Regions from separate parts of the Comamonas resistens genome, predicted to be linked through region 3. Evidence: riboswitches for the same ligand, from Rfam matches in the RefSeq annotation. Region 3 holds a riboswitch; each other region holds the start of a gene.
The links. A riboswitch is a leader RNA that binds a small molecule or an ion and turns the genes downstream of it on or off. The one in region 3 is predicted to bind glycine.

Region 1 (6,586 bases), 480 kb from region 3:
CTCCAGCAGCTGCGGGCCGGCAGGAAACTCCAGCCAGGTGACCTTGGTGCCGGGAAAACGCTTTTCCAGCACGCCATGCTGCTTGAGCACCACCAGATTGACGGCAGACTTCTGATAGCCCACACGCAGCTGGGCCGGCGCCCCGGCCACAGGATTGGTCTGGGCCCGGGCATAGTGAGAGGCCAGGGTCCAGCTGAATGCCGTCGTGCCCAGCAGCTGCAGCGCCTGGCGGCGGCCGCGATTGAAACGGGGGCGGGAGAGAGAAGAACTCATGATCACAACTCTTTCAGGGTTCAGCGCGCGGCCACCAGGTCCACGGGCGCCGCATGCAGCAGGTTGAGCTTCTTGGGAATCAGCTTGAGATCGAAGAAGGTGTCGGCGATCTTTTGCTGCTCGGCCAGAATGTCGGCGTTGACGGCGCTGGTGCCGTAGCGTGCGCGGCTCAGGTACAGCTGGGTCACGGCGGGATCCAGGCCCAGAATCTGGGACAGCTCGGCGGCTGCCGCGCTCTGGTTCTTGGCGGCCCAGCTATCGATGGCGGCAATCTCCTCGATGGCAATGCGCAGCACATCGGCATTGCGGCTGGCAAAGTCACGCGAGGTGAAGTAGTAGGCACGGTTGTTGACCACGCCTGTGGCATCGGCCAGCAAGCGCGCATCCAGCGACTTCTGGGCCGAAGCCAGGAAGGGATCCCAGATCACCCAGGCATCGACCGAGCCTTTTTCAAATGCGGCGCGTGCATCGGCCGGAGCCAGGAACACGGACTGCACATCGCCGTATTGCAGGCCGTGCTTTTCCAGCAGCTTGACCAGGAAGTAATGGACGTTGGAGCCCTTGTTATAGGCAACGCGCTTGCCCTTGAGGTCAGCCACCGAGCGTATGGGCGAGCCCTTGGGCACGATCACGGCCTCCAGGCCAGGGCGCGCCACGGTGGCACCCGCATAGACCAGGGGCGCACCAGCAGCCTGGGCAAAGATGGGCGGCGCCTCGCCCACATCGCCGAAGTCTATGGAGCCGACATTGAGCGCCTCCAGTTGCACGGGGCCGGCATTGAATTCGACCCAGCGTACGGCCACTCCCAGCGGGGCCAGGCGCTTTTCCAGCGTGCCGCGTTTTTTGAGGATGGACAGCCAGCCTTTTTGGTGACCCACACGCAGGACGCGCTGGCCTGATTGCACGGCATTGCCGGGCTGGGCATGCAGGCGGCCGGCGGCCAGTGCCAGCGCCGACACGGCAGCCCCGGCCAGCCAGTGACGGCGCGTGGTGCTCAGCACTTGCGAAGATGCGGTGGAAGAAATGTGCTTGCTATCGGTCATGAAAATCAATCCAGGGAATTCGCAGTCCACACATTGCTGGCACTTCTCATAACTGATCCAGACCTGATTTCAGGCGTAGAGCGGCCATCACAGTGCGGAGACTGCTATCAAAACAAAGACTTTGGAAAATCGGGTTCGCCCAATCCATGGGCCAGCGGGCAAAGACCTGGGCGGCCCTGCCGCCCTGCAGGTTCTTGTCTAGACGCTACATCGCACATCGGCAAACGCGATGTCTTCGAACTCGTGCGTGGCAGACCATTGCGCGGCACGGCGCAGGTCGGTCGCCAGCAGCTGGACGGCGTCGTCCACCCGTTGGGCAATATCGGGTGCCAGGCCATAGCCGCCCTCTGGCAGCAGCGGCAGGCTTTGATCGGTGGCATAGATGCCGGGCAAAATATGGCTGGCACCCAGCGACTGCAGCACGGGACGCAGCGCATAGTCCAGCGCCAGCATGTGGTGAGGGCTGCCGCCTGTGGCCAGGGGCAGCACGCGCTTGCCCTTGAAGGCCGTCTGGGGCAGGACATCCAGAAAAACCTTGAGCAGGCCGCTATAGGCAGCCTTGTAAACGGGCGTGGCCACCACCACCGCATCGGCGCGGGCCACGCGCTCGCTCACGGCGCGAATTTCAGGGTGGTCAAACCGGGCTTGCAACAGGGCTTCAGAGTCCAGTTGCCTGAGCTGCAGCAAGGGCTCGGTGCTCAGGCCCTGCGCCTGCAGGCGGGCTGCCACGGCGCTCAGCAAGGCTGTGGAGCGCGAGGGCTGTGTGGGACTACCGGCAATCAGCAAAATCGACATGGCTTGGCTTGATGTTTGTAGCTGCGTTAAGAGCTGTTAGCAGGCAATACCTCAGGGGGCTTGCACCGTGCTGGAGGATGCCTCCTGGGCCCTGCCTCCGGCCTGGGTTTGCGGTGGCTCAGGCCACAGCTTGCCGCTGGCAATCAATGCCTCGGCCTCATCCCACGAAGCCTCCCACGCCAGCAGCGGCTGGCGCGCATTCATCGCTCCCGCGCTCAAGAAAGACTGCCCCAGACGGCTCCAGAAATTGCTCATAACCCGCTCCTTTTTTGCTGTGACCTGGTGTGCGGCGGGCCAGCCCGCCGCGCTGTGCTTACTTCTTGGTGTAGATCTGGTCGAAGCTGCCGCCGTCGGCAAAGTGCGCCTTGTCCGCCGCAGCCCAGCCGCCGAACGCCTGGTCGATGGTGAACAGTTCCAGCTTGGGGAATTGCTTGGCAAACTCGCCGGCCACCTTGGCATCCGTGGGGCGGTAGAAGTTCTGGCCGGCGATGCGCTGACCTTCTTCGGAGTACAGATACTTCAGATAGGCCTCGGCCACGGCACGCGTGCCCTTTTTGTCGACCACCTTGTCCACCACGGCCACCGAAGGCTCGGCCAGGATGGACAGCGATGGCACGACGATCTGGAATTTCTCCGGACCAAACTCCTTGAGCGCCAGATAGGCCTCGTTCTCCCAGGCCAGCAGCACATCGCCCAGATTGCGCTGCACAAAAGTCACGGTGGAGCCGCGCGCACCGGTATCCAGCACGGGCACGTTCTTGTAGAGCTTGGTGATGAAGTCCCTGGCGCCGGCCTCGCCGCCATATTTGCGCTTGGCAAATTCCCAGGCCGCCAGATAGTTCCAGCGCGCGCCGCCCGAGGTCTTGGGGTTGGGCGTGATCACCTGTGTGCCCGGCTTGACCAGATCATCCCAGTCCTTGATGGCCTTGGGGTTGCCAGTGCGCACCAGGAACACGATGGTCGAGTTATAGGGCGCGCTGTTGTGGGGCAGGCGCTTTTGCCAGTCGGGCTTGACGCTGCCGTTCTTGACCAGCGCGTCGATATCGCCTGCCAGCGCCAGCGTGGCTACATCGGCCTCGATGCCATCAATGATGGAGCGCGCCTGCTTGCCCGAGCCGCCATGCGACTGCTTGATGCTCACGTCCTGTTTTTGCGTGGCTTTCCAGTGCTTGGCAAACGCCTGGTTGAAGTTCACATACAGCTCGCGGGTCGGGTCATAGGAGACATTGAGCAGTTGCACGGGTGCCGCGCCTTGTGCATGGGCGGGCAATGTTGGCAAAACAGATAGGGACAAGCCAGCGATCAGACCGGCGGCCAGGGGAAACTTGATAAAGTTGCGGCGATTTTTCATGTGACTGCGTGTTCTTGGAGTGAATGGGAAACGGGCTTCTCCCCCGTTGCTATGCATTCTTCAACCACAGTCTTAAAACTCAAACTACTAAGATTTCAGTTTGTTATTACCCAAACATCTGAGATCAAACAAGAGGACACTCGACATGGCACGTACCGTTCATTGCATCAAGCTGGGCCAGGATGCTGAAGGCCTGGACTTCCCCCCCGCTCCCGGCGAGCTGGGCAAGCGCATTTACGAAAGCGTGAGCAAGCAGGCCTGGGCCGACTGGCTCAAGCACCAGACCATGCTGATCAATGAAAACCGCCTGAACCTGGCCGACGCCCGCGCCCGCCAGTACCTGGCGCGCCAGATGGAAAACCATTTCTTTGGCTCTGGTGCCGATGCTGCGCAAGGCTATGTGCCGCCCAGCGAGCAGTAAGTCCTGCACGTTCTGCGAAGAAGCCCTGGGGTTTTGGCCTCAGGGCTTTTTTTGTTCAGGGATGACGGCCTGGCCAGCCGCGCCAAGCCCTGGCCCTGCGCAAAAACCAGTCAATCCAACTCAGTACAAACCCGAGTCCATCCTAGAAACTGGCTAGAATCCCGGCCATCCTGCGGGAGAGCGGAACCCTTCAACGGTTCCCGCCGAAGGCGCAAACTCCCATAATCGCTCAGGCAAAAAGTACCGCAGGTGGATCTGAACCGATCCGGATATCGCCAACTGGAGAGCAGCCCGCCGCTGAAAGCAAAATGCAGCAGGGCTCACCGAAGGGGCAAGCACGCAGCAGGACCGCGTGCGCAACTCTCAGGTACAAAGGACAGCGGGAGAGGCAAACCAGGCATTCCGCTGATGTGAGTGGCTGGTCTATTTTCAAGTGCCTTCATGCTTCCCTCCGTATCCCTGCTGGACTCGTTCCAGGCTTCCAATTTCACCGTCATGCTGGTCATCTATCTGGTGGCCATCACGGCGGAAGCCATGTCGGGCGCCCTGGCTGCGGGCCGACGCAATATGGACATCTTTGGCGTGGTCGTCATCGCTTTTGTCACCGCTCTGGGCGGCGGCACCATCCGCGACATGGTGCTGGGCCACTACCCCATAGGCTGGACTCAGCACCCCGAATATGTGTATCTGGTCATCAGCTTCGGCCTGCTGACCACGGTGATTGCGCGCCACATGGTCAAGCTCAAGCAGGTGTTTCTGTTGCTGGACGCCATGGGCCTGATCGCTTTTTCGCTGATCGGCAGCAATACGGCGCTGGAACTGGGCTACCCCACCGTCGTCGTCATCATGGCCGGCATGATTACCGGCATCAGCGGCGGCATCTTGCGCGATGTGCTGTGCAACCAGGTTCCCGTGGTCTTCCGCCGCGAGCTGTATGCCAGCGTCTCGCTGACGGTCTGCCTGCTGTTCCTGGGCCTGCGCTATCTGGATATCAGCCCGAACATCAGCACCATCATCTGCTTTGCCGGTGGGCTGGCCTTCCGTCTGGCTGCCATTCGCTTCAAGTGGCGCTTGCCGGTCTTTTCTTACCAGCAGCGCTGGGAGTGATTGCCCCCAGGCTTTGAGCGCTCTTCGCCCTATTCATACGTTTTCCATGTCCGAAACTGTTCATCGCCTGCTTGAAGGAATGCCTTCCAACGCCCAGCAGTGGCGGGTTCTGGAAACCGACTTCGGCTGCGGCCTGAGCTTTTTACAGACCTGGGCAGCATGGCAGGAACTGCCGCAGCGCCCACGCATTCTGCATTTTGTGGCTTTGCTGGATGTGCCTCCCACCCAAGCACAGTTGCAACAAAGCATGGCAGGCAATAGCGCGCCCCAGGCCCTGAGCCAGCAGCTGAGCGCCCAATGGTGGGGCCTGTTGCCCGGCGTGCACCGGCTGTCATTTGCTCAGGGTCAGGTGCTGCTGACACTCTATATCGGCGATACGCAGAACCTGCTGCGCAGACAGCCGCCACTGGCCGCTGACAGCATCAGCCTGAGCAATGCCGATGACGGCTGCTGGACGAATGACGCACTCAAGAATCTGGCCCGCCACTGCCGTCGTGGCACATTGCTGACAGCCCCCGCAAGCCTTCTCGCGCCGGCTCTGAGCAAGCTGGGTTTCAAGCAGCAAGCCATGTCCGGCACAGGCCTTATGGCGCATTACGACCCTGCGTGGGAGCCCCGTCATCGCTCTGACGGTCTGCCTCTGCCTGTTCAAACCCCGGGCCGCTGCCTGGTGCTGGGTGCAGGCCTTGCGGGTGCTGCAGCCGCCTCCAGCCTGGCAAGGCGCGGCTGGCAGGTGACGGTACTGGACGCGGCAGAGCAGCCCGCAGCCGGCGCATCGGGTCTGCCTGCTGGCCTGTTCTGCCCCCATGTCTCGCCAGATGACAGCCTGATCTCGCGCCTGTCGCGCAACGGCGTGCGCACCACGCTCCAGAATTTGCAGCAACTCAGCAGCCAGCAAAAGCTGCAACCGGGCCTGGACTGGGCGCAGGACGGCGTGCTCGAACATGATTTGAACCAGCCTGCACATCTGCCGCTGCAATGGCTAGCTAGCAGCGATACCCAATCGATCTGGGGCCTGCACTGGAGCCTGCCCGCCACGGCCGAACAGTTGCAGGCTGCACATCTGCCCATGGGCAGCCATGCCTTGTGGCATGCACAGGCGGGCTGGGTACGGCCAGCCCAGTTGGTCAAGGCCTTGTTGAACCAAGCTGGTATTCAATGGCAAGGCCAGACCCAGGTGGCCCGGCTCCGGCGCTCATCAGGCCAGGCTCGGCTCTGGCAGGCGCTGGATGAGCAAGGCCTGGCGCTGGCCGAAGCCGAGATGCTGGTGCTGGCGCTGGGCCCGGCCACTGCACCGCTGCTGGCGGCCAGCGGCCTGGAGGCCGGGCAGTGGGAACTGCAAGCGATACGCGGCCAGGTCAGCGTGGCAGAACATGATGCGCAGACGCAGGCCGCCATGCCGCCCTTTCCTGTCAACGGTCATGGCAATCTGGTGCCCGATTTTCCCGACAGCCGGGGCGCACGCCAGTGGGTCATGGGCTCGACCTTCGAGCGGGATGTGACCGAGCTGCCGCCCTCTGCCGCAGACCAGCAATCCGCGCACGCCAGCAACGGCGAGAAGCTGGCCGATCTGCTGCCCGCATGCCGCAGAGCACT
Region 2 (6,586 bases), 1.6 Mb from region 3:
CGATGAAGTGCAGATCGGTGCTGAAGCTCCAGGCCCCCAGCGTCATGGCGACGGGGGCATGCCAGGTGGCGAAGTAGCTGGCTGCCCAGGGGGAGTTGGCCCAGATCAGCGCTGCAGCTGCGGCCAGCATGAGCACCATGCCGGCAAAGGATTCGATATGCAGCAGATGCGCGATTTTTTCCTGCAGCCGTTCGGTGGCGATTTGCAGGGCAGGAATGCGGGGCTCGTTTTGGGGTGCAGAAGGCGCAGGGGCCTGCACAAGAGTCTGTGGGTCCATCTGTCGGTAGGTGAGGCAGTCGTTTGGCCTGTTGAGCACTCGGTGCGCGAGACAAGACCCGCATGCTGCACAAAGCGCTGCAAACGACTGGCGCGCTGGCGGCCCGACCTGCGCATGAACATTCACCTGCCATCGCCACCTTGTGTGACGGGCACCCAACGGAAATTGTAGCGAACATTGCTTAAACGGTCTGGATTTCGGGTTATTTGGCGCTAAAGCCGGCATCGTGAACCGGCCGATCTTGGCTCGCATTCCACGTCGCCTTGACTGATGGGGCCGGGCTGCGCGGATGGCGTCAGCGCCGCACCGTCGTGGCCGCTATGCTGACGGCCTACAAGGATTGGGGCGGCAGATGTCTGGTATGGGAATGGAATATTTATGGGTGTTCGTGGTGCTGTTTGCGGCGGCGGCGCAAACGGTGCGCAACACGGCGCAGCGCTCGCTGACGGCGCAGATCGGCACGCTGCCGGCCACGCTGGTGCGCTTTCTCTACGGCTTGCCATTCGCCGCCGTCTATCTGCTGGCGCTCTATGCCCTGGGCGATGGCAGCCAGGCGCTGCCGCAGTTCTCCTTGGCCTATGTGGGCTGGATTGCGCTGGGTGCCTTCTTTCAGGTAGCGGCCACGGCAGCCTTGCTGATGGCCATGAAGGAGCGCAACTTTGCCGTGGCGGTCACGCTCTCCAAGACCGAGGTATTGCAAGTGGCCTTGTTTGCGGCCATGTTCCTGCACGAGCTGCCGACCCGGCTGGCGCTGCTGGCCATGGTGCTGGCCACGGTGGGTGTGCTGATGCTGTCGCTGCCGCCGCGCGGTCAGGTCTTCAGCCTGTCGGCCTGGACCAGCAAGTCCTCGGTGTATGGCCTGATCTGCGGCGCCTGCTTTGCGCTGGCCACCATAGGCTTTCGCGGTGGCGCGGTGGAAATTGCCAAGCTGGGCGTGAACTCGCCCTGGCTGTCCGGCGCCTGGGGGGTGTTGATTGCACAGGCCATGCAGTCGGTGGGTCTGGGCGCCTGGATTGCCAGGACCCATGAGCAGGGCCTGCACCCATTGATCCAGTCCTGGCGCATTTCCCTGCTGGCCGGCAGCATGGGCGCTGCCGCATCGCTGGCCTGGTTCACGGCCTATGCCATGCAGGGCGCGGCGCCGGTGCGCACGCTGGGCATGGTCGAAGTGGTGTTCAGCTACATCGTCTCGCGCCGCGTGTTCAGCGAAAAGCTGTCTCTCACCGAGAAGCTGGGCATGGCGCTGATGATGCTGGGGCTGGTGCTGATCTGTCTGCAGCTCTGATTTTGAGAGCTGCCTGCGCTTCATCTCTCTCGTTTTTAGATTGAAAAATATCTGAAACCAAAAGGAATGGAGCGTAAGTAGCTCTTGAATCAATAGCTTGCCATTGCAGTATCAGCCGCGGTATCAAACAGCGCAGGCGCGACGTTGACTTGCGGCTGTCATGCATCTCAGGCGACTTGCTGCGCTTGGGTCAGGCTTTGATGCGGTGCGGGCTTGACCGCGTAGAGCCGGTAGCCAATCGTCAGCAGCGCAAACCATACGGGAGCGATATAGAGCGCCACGCGGGTGCTGGCGTCCAGCGACAGGCAGACCAGCACCGCGGCCAGAAAGGCCAGCACAAACCAGTTGGTGAACGGTGCCCCCGGCATGCGGTAGGCCACGGCTGCGGCGCGTCCCAGTCTCACGGCGCGGCGGTAGCGCAGATGGGCAAAGACGATGATGCCCCAGGTCCACACGGCGCCTATGGTGGCAATGCTGGTCACATAGATGAAGGCCTCCTCGGGCACCAGATAGTTGAGCACCACGCCGACCAGCATGAAGGCCGCAGAGATCACAATGCCGGCGGCCGGCACATGGCGTGAATTGACCTTGCCCAGGCGGGCGGGCGCCTGCTTGAATTGCGCCAGCGTGTAGAGCATGCGGCCCGTGCTGAAGATGCCGCTGTTGCACGAAGAGGCTGCGGCGGTGATGACCACGAAGTTGATGATGCCGGCAGCGGCAGGAATGCCCAGCTTGTCGAAGACATGGACGAAGGGGCTCATGTCGGGACTCAGCTCGTTCCAGGGTACCAGCGACATGATGACCACCAGGGCGCCGACGTAGAAGATCAGGATGCGGTAGACGATGCTGTTGGTGGCTTTGGGCAGCACCTTCTCGGGCGACTCGGCCTCACCGGCAGTCACACCTATCAGCTCCACGCCGGTATAGGCAAAGCAGGCTATCTGCAAGGTGAAGACCACGCCGACCATGCCCATGGGCGCAAAGCCGCCGTGCGACCAGAGATTGGAGAAGCTGGCGGTCTGGCCCAGCGGGCCCCAGCCCGTGGTGATGATGGCCACGCCCAGCACCAGCGTGGCCACAATGGTCACGACCTTGATCAGCGCGAACCAGAATTCCAGCTCGCCAAAGACCTTGACCGCAATCAGATTCACGCCCAGCAGCAGGGCCAGGGTGGCGAGCGCCGGAACCCATTGCGGAATGGCCGGAAACCAGTAGTGGGTGTAGATGCCTATGGCCGTGAGCTCGGCCATGCCCGTCACCACCCAGGTGAACCAGTAGGTCCAGCCGGTGACGAATCCAGCCCAGGGGCTGACGTAGGTTTCGGCATAGGTGGCAAAAGAGCCAGCCACCGGGCGGTGCACCAGCAGCTCGCCCAGCGCCCGCATGATGAAGAAGATGGCCAGCCCGGCAATGGCGTAGCTGACCAGCAGCAGCGGCCCGGCTTTGTGAATGGCCTTGGCCGAGCCCAGGAACAGGCCCACGCCAATGGCGCCACCCAGGGCGATCAGCTGGATATGCCGGTCCTTGAGGCCGCGCTCCAGCTCCCCTGTCTGCTGCAGCGACTCCCCGGCTGCGATTGGATGATTTCGGCTCATGTTGTATGTCTCCGTTTTGCCATTCACACGGCAACAGTCGCCCCTCACGGGGCGCTGCGGCTGCCGTGTCTGGCTTGTTGGTGAGGTTTTCAGGTGGTGCTCAGGCGCGAGCGGTGGTCAGCGTGGCCGGTCGGGGCTGTCTGCTGGTGCTGCCCATGGACTGCAGCACGACATCGCCCACCATGTCGGCAGTGATGGCCGACAAGGTCCAGCCCAGATGGCCGTGGCCGGTGTTGTAGAACACGCAGGGCTTGTTGCCGCGTCCCACGCGCGGCAGCATGTCCGGCATCATGGGGCGCAGACCGGCCCAGGGCACGACGCTGCGTGTGCTGACGCCCGGAAAGCATTGCTGCACCCATTCGATGAGCGGGCGAATGCGGTCGGCGCGGATGTCCTTGTTGTAGCCGTTGAACTCGGCCGTGCCGGCCACGCGGAAGCGATCGTCACCGAGACGGCTGGTGACCAGCTTGGTTTCGTCATCGAGCAGGCTGACCACGGGAGCTGCGGCGCGGCTGGCTGCATCGGGCAGATTGACGGTGATGGAGTAGCCTTTGACCGGATAGATGTTGACACTGTCGCCGAGCTGGCTGGCCAGCGCGCGGCTGGCCGTGCCGGCGCAGACCACCATGGCGTCGAAGGTCGAGGTCGCGGTTTCCGCGCCTTGGCGCACGGTCACGCTGGCCTGCTTGCCGTTGCTGTCCACCGCCACGATCTCCTGGTCGTAGCGGCATTGCACGCCCAGTCGTTCGCAGGCAGCAGCCAGGCCGCTGGTGAACTTGTGGATGTCGCCGGTGGAATCGCTTTCGGTGAAGTAGCCGCCATAGAACTTGCCCGACAGCGTGGGCTCGATGGCATGCATTTCATCGGGAGTGACGGCACGGCGCTCCAGTCCGCCTTTGGCCAGCAACTGCGAAACCCTGCCCGCATGTTCAAAGCCCGCCTGGTCGCGATAGATATGCAAGATGCCCTGCTTTTTGAGGTCGAAATCAATGCCTTCGCGTTCGGCCCAGGTGAACAGATGTTCGCGCGCCGCAATGGCTAGGCGCGCGGTTTCGACCGTGTTTTTCTCGTAGTGAGGAATGGCTGCCAGAAACTGGCAGAACCAGGAAATCTTGTGCCAGCTGGGCTTGGGGTTGAGCAGCAGCGGAGCATCGCTCTTGAGCATCCACTTCAGGCCCTTGAGGATGGTGGACCAGTGGGTCCAGACCTCGGCGTTCGATGCCGAGAGTTGTCCGCCATTGGCGAACGAGGTCTCCATGGCGGCATAGCGCTGCTTCTCGAACAGGGTGACGGAAAATCCGCGGCGTGCGAGGGCATAGGCGGTGGTCACGCCCGTGATGCCACCACCGATGACGGCGATTGTCTTCATGATTCAGATTCCAGATACGTCAAAGGTGGAGCCCGTGCGCGATATGCGCAGCGGACGCCCCCTCTGTTCTGGACCTGAGAGATTCACGAGGCAGATGCCCTGGGGCGCTGCTCGCTTGCTCCTTCGGTATGCCCGGCGGACGATGACGTCCGGACATTCTTCAGAGTGTGTGAAACGGTGATGCCGATCCTTTTGCCTGAGAGTTTCCGGGGCGGTTGCTCCTTCGGCGCTGCCTGCTTTTTGACGAGTGGCAGTCTCTCTCGATATCACCGGGCTGAAAGCCTGCGAGCAAATGTAGAAAGAACGCCAGTCATTGGATATACGGGTTTTCTAGACTTACAAATGCTGACGTGGTGGCAATGTCTTCGAATAGCGCTCTGCTTTGGATAGCTGATGACGCTTTGTGCCCCAGGGTTACATGAATAAAAAACCAGAAAAGTGATGCAGACAAAGCGATAGATGCTTGTACTTTCATAGCAAATCACTCTGTCAAGCGAGCTGGAGCAGCCCCAGAGCCCGTCATTGCATTGACCGGGGCCAAAGTGGCGGGACGGGGTTTTGGGCAGAATACGGGTTTTGCCTGTCAAGGGGTCTGGTGATATCTGCGCCCGACCTTTGAAGCACCCGACTGGGGTGGCTACCGATACAGAGTGCAGCCGGCTTATCTGCCGCCATCGCGTTCTGCCTCATGGCTTTGTTCCTTTGTCCTTGTTGTCTGCGATCGCAATGGTCGCTTTTTTGCGTTGCATGCAGCAGCGCCTGCGGGATGGTTTGGTGCTTTGGCTTGAACAGGCGCAAACCAAGACAACAAGACTTATGTCCCAACCCAACTCCGGCCAGCAGCCCACGCAGACGGTGCAGGCCTCTTGCAGCAGTGACAGCGAGCAACCCCGGCTGCACCGGGTGCTCAAGCAGCGTCACCTGAGCATGATTGCCATTGGCGGGGCCATCGGCACGGGCCTGTTTGTGGCCTCCGGCTCGGCCATCGCCCAGATCGGTCCTGGTGGCGCGGTACTGACCTATCTGCTCATCGGCATCATGGTGTACTACATCATGACCAGCCTGGGCGAACTCGCGGCGTTCATGCCTGTCGCCGGTTCTTTTTCGACCTATGCCTCGCGCTATGTGGATCGCGGCTTCGGCTTTGCGCTGGGCTGGAACTTCTGGTTCAGCTGGGCCGTGGTGGTGGCGGTGGACCTGGTGGCCTCGCAACTGGTCATGGCCTACTGGTTCCCCGATGTGCCGGGCATCATCTGGAGCCTCTTGTTCCTGCTGCTCATGGTGGGGCTCAATGCCTTCTCGGCGCGCGGCTTTGCCGAGGCCGAATACTGGTTCGCGCTGATCAAGGTGCTGGCCGTGGTGGCATTCCTGATCACGGGTGTGCTGATTCTGTTCGGCATCGTCAGCAACGGCCATGTGCCCGGCTTTGAAAACTGGACCACGGGCGACGCGCCTTTCGTCGGCAATTTCGCCACCTTTGTGGGCGTGGCCATGATCGTGGCCTATTCCTTCCAGGGCACGGAGCTGGTGGGCGTGGCAGCGGGCGAATCCGAAAACCCGCGCGAGAACGTGCCGCGTGCCATTCGCAAGGTGTTCTGGCGCATTCTGCTGTTCTATGTGCTGGCCATCATCGTCATCGGCTTTCTGATTCCCTATACCGATCCGCAGCTGCTGCGCACCGACGTGGCCGACATTGCCGTCAGCCCCTTCACGCTGGTGTTCCAGCATGCGGGCCTGCTGTCGGCGGCGACGGTGATGAATGCGGTGATTCTGACCTCGGTGCTGTCCGCCGGTAACTCGGGCATGTATGCGGCCACGCGCATGCTCTACAACATGGCGACCGAGGGCAATGCACCGCGCATGTTTGCCAGGCTGACGAAGAACGGCGTGCCCCTGGTGGCCCTGGTCGGCAGCACGCTGGTGGCCAGCCTGTGCCTGTTTTCCTCGCTCTACAGCCCGCAGGCCGTCTATATCTGGCTGCTGAATCTGGCCGGCATGACGGAGTTCATCGTCTGGCTGGGCATTGCCGTCAGCCACTATCGCTTCCGCCGCGGTTATGT
Region 3 (6,586 bases):
CCATCTGCGCGCTGGCGGGGTTGGTGCCGTGGGCGCTGCTGGGAATCAGGCAGATATTGCGATGTGCTTCGCCGCGTGATTCATGGAAGGCCTTGATGGCCAGCAGGCCTGCGTATTCGCCCTGCGAGCCCGCATTGGGCTGCAGGCTGATTCCCGCGTAACCGGTGGCCTGACACAGCCAGTCGCGCAGTTGCCGGTCCAGTTCGGCATAACCCTGCAACTGACTGGCGGGTGCAAACGGGTGCATGTTGGCAAACTCGGGCCAGGTGATGGGAATCATCTCGCTGGTGGCGTTGAGCTTCATGGTGCAAGAGCCCAGAGGGATCATGCTGCGGTCCAGCGCCAGATCCTTGTCGCTGAGGCTGCGGATATAGCGCAGCATGGCGGTTTCGGAATGGTGGGTGTTGAAGACCGGGTGACTTAAATAAGCCGAGTTGCGCTGCAAGGCTTCGGGGATCAGCGAGGCCGGGCCTTCGTCCATGGCTTCGATGGTGGGGATCTGCTGGCCGTCCTTGGCGAAGATGCTCCAGATCAGCTCCACATCGGCGCGGGTGGTTGTTTCGTCCAGGCTGATGCAAAGGTACTCGTTCCAGGCTTTTCGCAGGTTGGCGCCCTTGGCAACTGCACGGGCAGCTATGGAGTCTGTAGCGTCCCTGGTGTGCAGGCTGATGGTGTCGAACGCCGTGTCATGGTGGTGGGCCGTATAGCCCAGTTGTGCCAGACCTCGGCTCAGGATGGCCGTGAAGCGTGCCACACGCTGGGCAATGCGCTTGAGACCTTGCGGGCCGTGGTAGACGGCATACATGCTGGCGATCACGGCAGGCAGCACCTGGGCCGTGCAGATATTGGAAGTGGCTTTCTCGCGGCGTATGTGTTGCTCGCGTGTTTGCAGCGCCAGGCGGTAGGCGGGCTTGCCATGCACATCGACGCTGACGCCGACCAGGCGGCCGGGCAGGCTGCGCTTGTACTCGTCGCGGCAAGCCATGAAGGCCGCGTGCGGGCCGCCCGCGCCCATGGGCATGCCAAAGCGCTGGGTATTGCCCACCACAATGTCGGCATCCCATTCGCCGGGTGGTGTCAGCAGGGTCAGGGCCAGCAGGTCGGTGGCGACGATGGCGGCGGCCTGCTTGGCGTGGATGGCCTGCACATCGGCCTTCCAGTCCACAATCCAGCCGCTCGAAGCCGGGTACTGGATGACGGCGGCAAAGAAGTCGCCTGCCAAAGCAGCTTCCCATTCCTGTTTGCTGTTGGCTACCAGCACCTCGATACCGATGGGCTGGGCTCGGGTCTGGATGACTTCGATCGTTTGCGGGTGCAGATCACCGGCCAGCACAATGCGGTTGCTTTTGGACTTGACCGAGCGCCTGGCCAGTGTCATGCCCTCGGCGGCGGCCGTGGCCTCGTCCAGCATGGAGGCGTTGGCGATAGGCATGCCGGTCAGGTCGGTCACCATGGTCTGGAAGTTGACCAGTGCCTCCATGCGGCCTTGCGAAATTTCGGCCTGATAAGGGGTGTAGGCCGTGTACCAGGCGGGGTTTTCGAGGATGTTGCGCAGGATGACACCCGGTGTGTGCGTGCCGTAGTAGCCCTGGCCGATAAAACTTTTCAGAACCTGGTTCTTGCCGGCGATGGTCTTGAGCTCGGCCAGTGCAGCGGCTTCGGTCACCGGAGCGGGAAGATCCATGGGCTTGGCGCGAGCGATGGAGTCGGGCATCACATCGCGAATCAAGGCATCCAATGTGGGCTTGCCGATGGCGGCCAGCATTTTCTGTTGCTCATCGGCATCTGGGCCGATATGGCGGGGAATGAATTCGCTCGCGTTTTCCAGAGACTCCAGCGAAGCGACAGGGGCGGGGGGCGACATCAGCATGGGAGGGACCTATTCTCAAATACTGTGACTGACAGTTTGCATGCCGGGCATGCGTGAATGCCATATGCCTCAAGACATACAGCCGGTGCTTCAAGCAGCGCTGGCTTGTTCCAGCGCGGTGTTCATCAGAGCCAGGCGTTCGCTTTCCTGGTCGGCATATTCCCAATCGGGATATTTGCTGCGTGCCACGGTGTTCAGCCATTGCTGGCAGGCCAGGGCAAGCAGGGCCTGCTTTTGCAGATCGGCATCGATGCTGCCGGTGATCTTGAGCTGACCAAAGGCAGTGGCCACATGGGCGCGGCAGACCGAGCGCAGATAGCTCTGGTTCATGTCATCGCGAGCCAGCCACTGGGCCCTGGCCGCATCGTCACGGGTCAGCATATCCTTGGGCACAGGCAGATCCCAGTCGCTCAGTTGCTGGCGCAGAAAGCGCGAAGCCTTGACGGGCTTGCCGTGCGCCTGCTCCTGATACCACTCTTCAAGAGCGGCCAGGGTGTCGCTGCCGTCATCATTGCCGAAGGGGCTGAAATCATCGCCGCAGTCGTAATAGAAGTCCTGACCTGCAATGCGCACAAAGGCCGGATGGCTGGTTTCGCGAGCAAGGCCGACTTCAGAGTCGTCGAAGTACAAAGTGGTGTTCATGGCAGCATGCAAAAACGGCCTTTGCAATGCAAAGGCCGTTGATATGCTTAGTTGTCCTTGGCGAAATCGTTGTAGGCGGTCTCTTCCATCAGGCCTTCGAGCTCGCCCACATTGCTCATCTTGACCTTGAAGAACCAGCCCGCAGCCAGCGGGTCGCTGTTGGCGAGCGAAGGGTCATCGCGCAGGGCTTCGTTGACTTCGACGATCTCGCCGGTCACGGGCATATAGACGTCGGCTGCCGCCTTGACGGACTCGACCACGCCAGCCACATCGCCGGCCTTGAAGGTGGCGCCCACGGCAGGCAGGTCCACAAACACAACATCGCCCAGCGCGTCTTGCGCATGAACGGTGATGCCGACGATGGCGGCATTGGTGTCAGCGGCGTTGATCCACTCGTGTTCTTTGGAAAACTTGATGCTCATGGAGGCTCCAGATGGGGGATTCAGGGGGAATCAGAGATTTGAGAAAGGTCCAGTGCGCACTTTAGCGGCGTTCTGAGCACTGTTCGGCAAACTGGTCTGTCTCTTGTGCGTGGGCAGGCTTAGCCGCGGAAGTAGTTGGTGGGCACGAACGGTGTGGCCACAACTTTCATGGGCACGGGCTTGCCGCGCACCATGGCAAAGATTTCGGTGCCCGCGGTCGCGTAGTCAGGCTCTACATAGGCCAATGCCACGGGCTGGTTCAGCGTGGGGCTGAGCAGGCCGCTGGTGATGTGGCCTATGTGCTGACCGTCCATGTTTTCCAGCACCGCAGGTTCGCGCACGGGAATACGCTCGAGTGCAATCAGACCCACGCGCTTGCGCTTGAGTTGTTCGGGATTCTGCAACTGCTCCAGCACGATGCTTGCGCCGGGAAAGCCGCCTTCGCGCTCTCCGTCGCTGCGGCGCACTTTCTGGATGGCCCAGTTCAGAGCGCCTTCCACCGGGGTGGTCGTGGTATCTATGTCATTGCCATAGAGACACAATCCTGCCTCCAGGCGCAGCGAATTGCGCGCGCCCAGGCCCACAGGCGCCACTTCGGGCTGAGCCAGCAGGGCTTCGGCAAAGGCTTGGGCAGCATCACCTGGCAGCGAAATTTCAAAACCGTCCTCGCCCGTATAGCCACTGCGCGTGATGTAGAAGTCCTGGGCCTGCCAGCTGAAATGATTGCCGGTCATGAAGACCAGGGTGTTGACGCCCGGAATCAGGCGCTCGAGCACGCTTGCCGCTTTGGGGCCCTGCAGTGCCAGCAGGGCGCGATCGGGCAGGGGAATGACTTCGCAGCGCTGACCGATATGCGCCTGGATATGGGCGATGTCGGCCTGCTTGCAGGCACCGTTGACGATAAGGAACAAGTCATCGCCACGGTTGACGAACATCAGGTCGTCCAGAATGCCGCCTTGCTCATTGAGCAGCAGGCCGTAGCGCTGCTTGTGCAGGCCCAGGCCTATGACATCCACGGGCATCAGCGACTCCAGCGCGGCGGCGGCATCGGGGCCGCGCAACAGCAACTGGCCCATGTGCGAAACATCGAACAGGCCGGCGGCCTTGCGGGTATGCAAATGTTCGGCCATCAGCCCCTGCGGATACTGCACCGGCATGGAGTAACCGGCGAACGGTACCATGCGGGCGCCCAGTTTCTGATGCAGGGCAAACAGCGGTGTGGAACGCAGATCGGAATCGGAAGAAGTGGCAGCAGTCACAGGCAAGCGCTCCGGTGGTCAAACCAAGATGAGTGGCCATGCACGGCTGAACCCCAAAGGTCATGCCGTGAATGGCGGGCTTGCCCTGCTGTCCGCTTTACCTGAGAGATTCACCACGCGATGAACACGAGTGGTTTGCTCCTTCGGTGGATGCCAGCGCTGGTGTCTGGCATCTCTCTCCAGCAAGGAACGCTGGGCCTTATTGGCTTGCAGCGCTTGTCAGTCCTTTTGCCTGAGCGTTTTGACAGCCGCTATGAGCTGTCTGCGCCTTCGGCGGTGCCGGACGGCTTGAAGCCGCTGGCACTCTCTCCTGACCAGTGGAATTCTAGCTGCCGAATACCAGGCCGCACCACTGCAATTTGCCGGATATGGGGTTTTCGATGAAGGAAAAACAAGAGTAGCCAGCATCTATGTTTCTCGGGACGAGGATACAAAGGTCCTAAGGTGCGCTATCCGGGCCTGCAGGGATGGGCTGGGGTGGGAATATCAGCTCATAGGGCTGCTCGACGCAGCTGGTGACGGCATGGCCCTGGCGCATGCCGGGCTTGAACTTCCAGCTCCTGAGCGACTGTGTGATGGCTTTCACGATACGCGGATCGGTATCGGCAGGCAGATAGGCCACACGGCCCAATTCGCCCTGAGGTGTCACTTCAAGCCTAAACACCACCATGGTGCGCAAGCCGTCGGGAAACCAGTTGGCGCGAATGACCGGCGATTTGCGGTAACGGGCCTGTGGGCCCGGGTCCATCTGGCTTGAGGGCGTGCAATCGGCAGTGACCCAGGCCGGCCAGTCCGGGCGTTTGTCGCTCGAAGCCAATGATGCAGGTGTCGGTGTCGACTTGGGCTCGATTGCCGGTATGGGCTGCGATGGGTCCGTCTGTTGCGAAACGGCGGTATTGCCGCCAGGCGGCGTGCTGCAGCCAGCCAGCAGCAGGGTGCCCAGTGCGATGCCGAAGACGGCGAGATGGCGTGAAGTGCGCGAAATTTCCATGGCGACATTCTCGGTCAGGTCCTGGGCATTTCCGATATTGCTCGTGGTATGGATCGATCTGATGCGGAGGGGCTGGCCGCATTCATGTTCAGGTGCGTTATTTCAAGGCGTGTCCAAACGAGTCAAACGCCATGTCCGGCAGAGGAAAATCAGAAATTTTCTGATGGATAGGATTATGACGTCCGTCAATTTTTATCCAAGGAGACAAAATGCCTGAAAAAGCCACGAATGAATTCTGGAAATATCTGAAGCCTATTCCCAATTGCTTTCAGCCTGATGCGCAACCGGAGGTTTATATACAGAATGCGCCTACTGAAGATGAACGCTATTACGTTCCTTTCACCGAAACTGTTTTCTCTCGGCCCCTCTGGATTTCTCCATCGCAAAATAAGTGGTGCGATATCCTGATGGCCAAGGAAGCTGGCTTGGTGAATCGCCATTACCATCCGCACGAAGTATTCGCCTATACCATTTCCGGGAAGTGGGGCTATCTGGAGCATGACTGGACGGCCCACGCCGGAGACTTTGTCTACGAGACGCCTGGCGAAGGCCACACGCTGGTGGCCTATGAGCACGAGCAGCCCATGCGAGCATTCTTTATCGTCAAGGGGCCGTTGATCTGGCTGGATGAGGATGGCAAACCCGATGGATATTTTGACGTCCACAGCTATATCGACCTATGCCGAAAGCATTATGAGAAGGTCGGTATAGGTGCAGATTATGTGGATACGCTTTTCCGTTAATTATTAAAAATATCAACAATCCATCAAAAAAATGCGGGCATTTCATGTGAGGTGAAGTAGCACGTCAAAGAAGGTATGGAGCGAGACATGAATAATCAAGATGAAAACCGGAAGAGCGGGTGGATGAGCTATGAGAACAAGCTGCTGCTCATTCTATTCTTCACTTTCGGCATTGTATTTTTCGACCGGCTGGCGCTGTCATTTCTATTTCCCTTTGTTTCCAATGAGCTGGATCTGAATAATGCCCAGCTGGGCATGCTGTCGTCCATTCTGGCGCTGGCATGGGCGGCCTCCGGTGCATTCTTCGGGGCTTACACCGATCGCAAGGGCAACCGTAAAACGGTGCTGATTCTTTCGGTGCTGATGTTCTCCCTGTGCTCGGCCCTGTCGGGCCTGGTGGGCGGCTTTGTCGGTCTGCTGCTGTTGCGTGCGCTGATGGGGTTGGCCGAAGGGCCGGTGCTGCCACTGTCGCAGACATTGATGGTCGAAGCCTCGACGCCCAGCCGACGCGGTCTCAACATGGGTCTGCTGCAGGGCTCTTCGGCGGGCCTGCTGGGCGCCGTGATTGCGCCGCCGGTCATCGTCTCGCTGGCCGTGGCCTATGGCTGGCGCACGGCTTTCTATCTGACCTGCATTCCGGGGTTGATTGCCGCAGCACT

Region 1: linked by a shared signal. The riboswitch ahead of QMY55_RS15260 (trimeric intracellular cation channel family protein) and the one ahead of gcvT (glycine cleavage system aminomethyltransferase GcvT) in region 3 are both predicted to bind glycine.
Region 2: linked by a shared signal. The riboswitch ahead of QMY55_RS05245 (D-amino acid dehydrogenase) and the one ahead of gcvT (glycine cleavage system aminomethyltransferase GcvT) in region 3 are both predicted to bind glycine.

Annotation. Positions count from the first base shown of each region.
Region 1 is NZ_CP125947.1:3,267,807-3,274,392, forward strand. It holds gene QMY55_RS15230 (sulfonate ABC transporter substrate-binding protein) at 1-273, opposite strand, end outside; gene QMY55_RS15235 (sulfonate ABC transporter substrate-binding protein) at 294-1,316, opposite strand; gene ssuE (NADPH-dependent FMN reductase) at 1,515-2,111, opposite strand; gene QMY55_RS15245 (hypothetical protein) at 2,163-2,366, opposite strand; gene QMY55_RS15250 (sulfate ABC transporter substrate-binding protein) at 2,425-3,462, opposite strand; gene QMY55_RS15255 (oxidative damage protection protein) at 3,608-3,883, shown strand; glycine riboswitch at 4,047-4,139, shown strand; glycine riboswitch at 4,153-4,273, shown strand; gene QMY55_RS15260 (trimeric intracellular cation channel family protein) at 4,325-4,990, shown strand; gene mnmC (FAD-dependent 5-carboxymethylaminomethyl-2-thiouridine(34) oxidoreductase MnmC) at 5,037-6,586, shown strand, end outside.
Region 2 is NZ_CP125947.1:1,156,132-1,162,717, forward strand. It holds gene nhaA (Na+/H+ antiporter NhaA) at 1-277, opposite strand, end outside; gene QMY55_RS05235 (DMT family transporter) at 630-1,562, shown strand; gene QMY55_RS05240 (amino acid permease) at 1,730-3,157, opposite strand; gene QMY55_RS05245 (D-amino acid dehydrogenase) at 3,258-4,526, opposite strand; glycine riboswitch at 4,580-4,700, opposite strand; glycine riboswitch at 4,701-4,799, opposite strand; gene QMY55_RS05250 (amino acid permease) at 5,343-6,586, shown strand, end outside.
Region 3 is NZ_CP125947.1:2,788,810-2,795,395, reverse strand. It holds gene gcvP (aminomethyl-transferring glycine dehydrogenase) at 1-1,870, opposite strand, end outside; gene QMY55_RS13075 (MolR family transcriptional regulator) at 1,961-2,512, opposite strand; gene gcvH (glycine cleavage system protein GcvH) at 2,560-2,934, opposite strand; gene gcvT (glycine cleavage system aminomethyltransferase GcvT) at 3,054-4,193, opposite strand; glycine riboswitch at 4,272-4,386, opposite strand; glycine riboswitch at 4,404-4,516, opposite strand; gene QMY55_RS13060 (hypothetical protein) at 4,633-5,184, opposite strand; gene QMY55_RS13055 (2,4'-dihydroxyacetophenone dioxygenase family protein) at 5,394-5,927, shown strand; gene QMY55_RS13050 (MFS transporter) at 6,015-6,586, shown strand, end outside.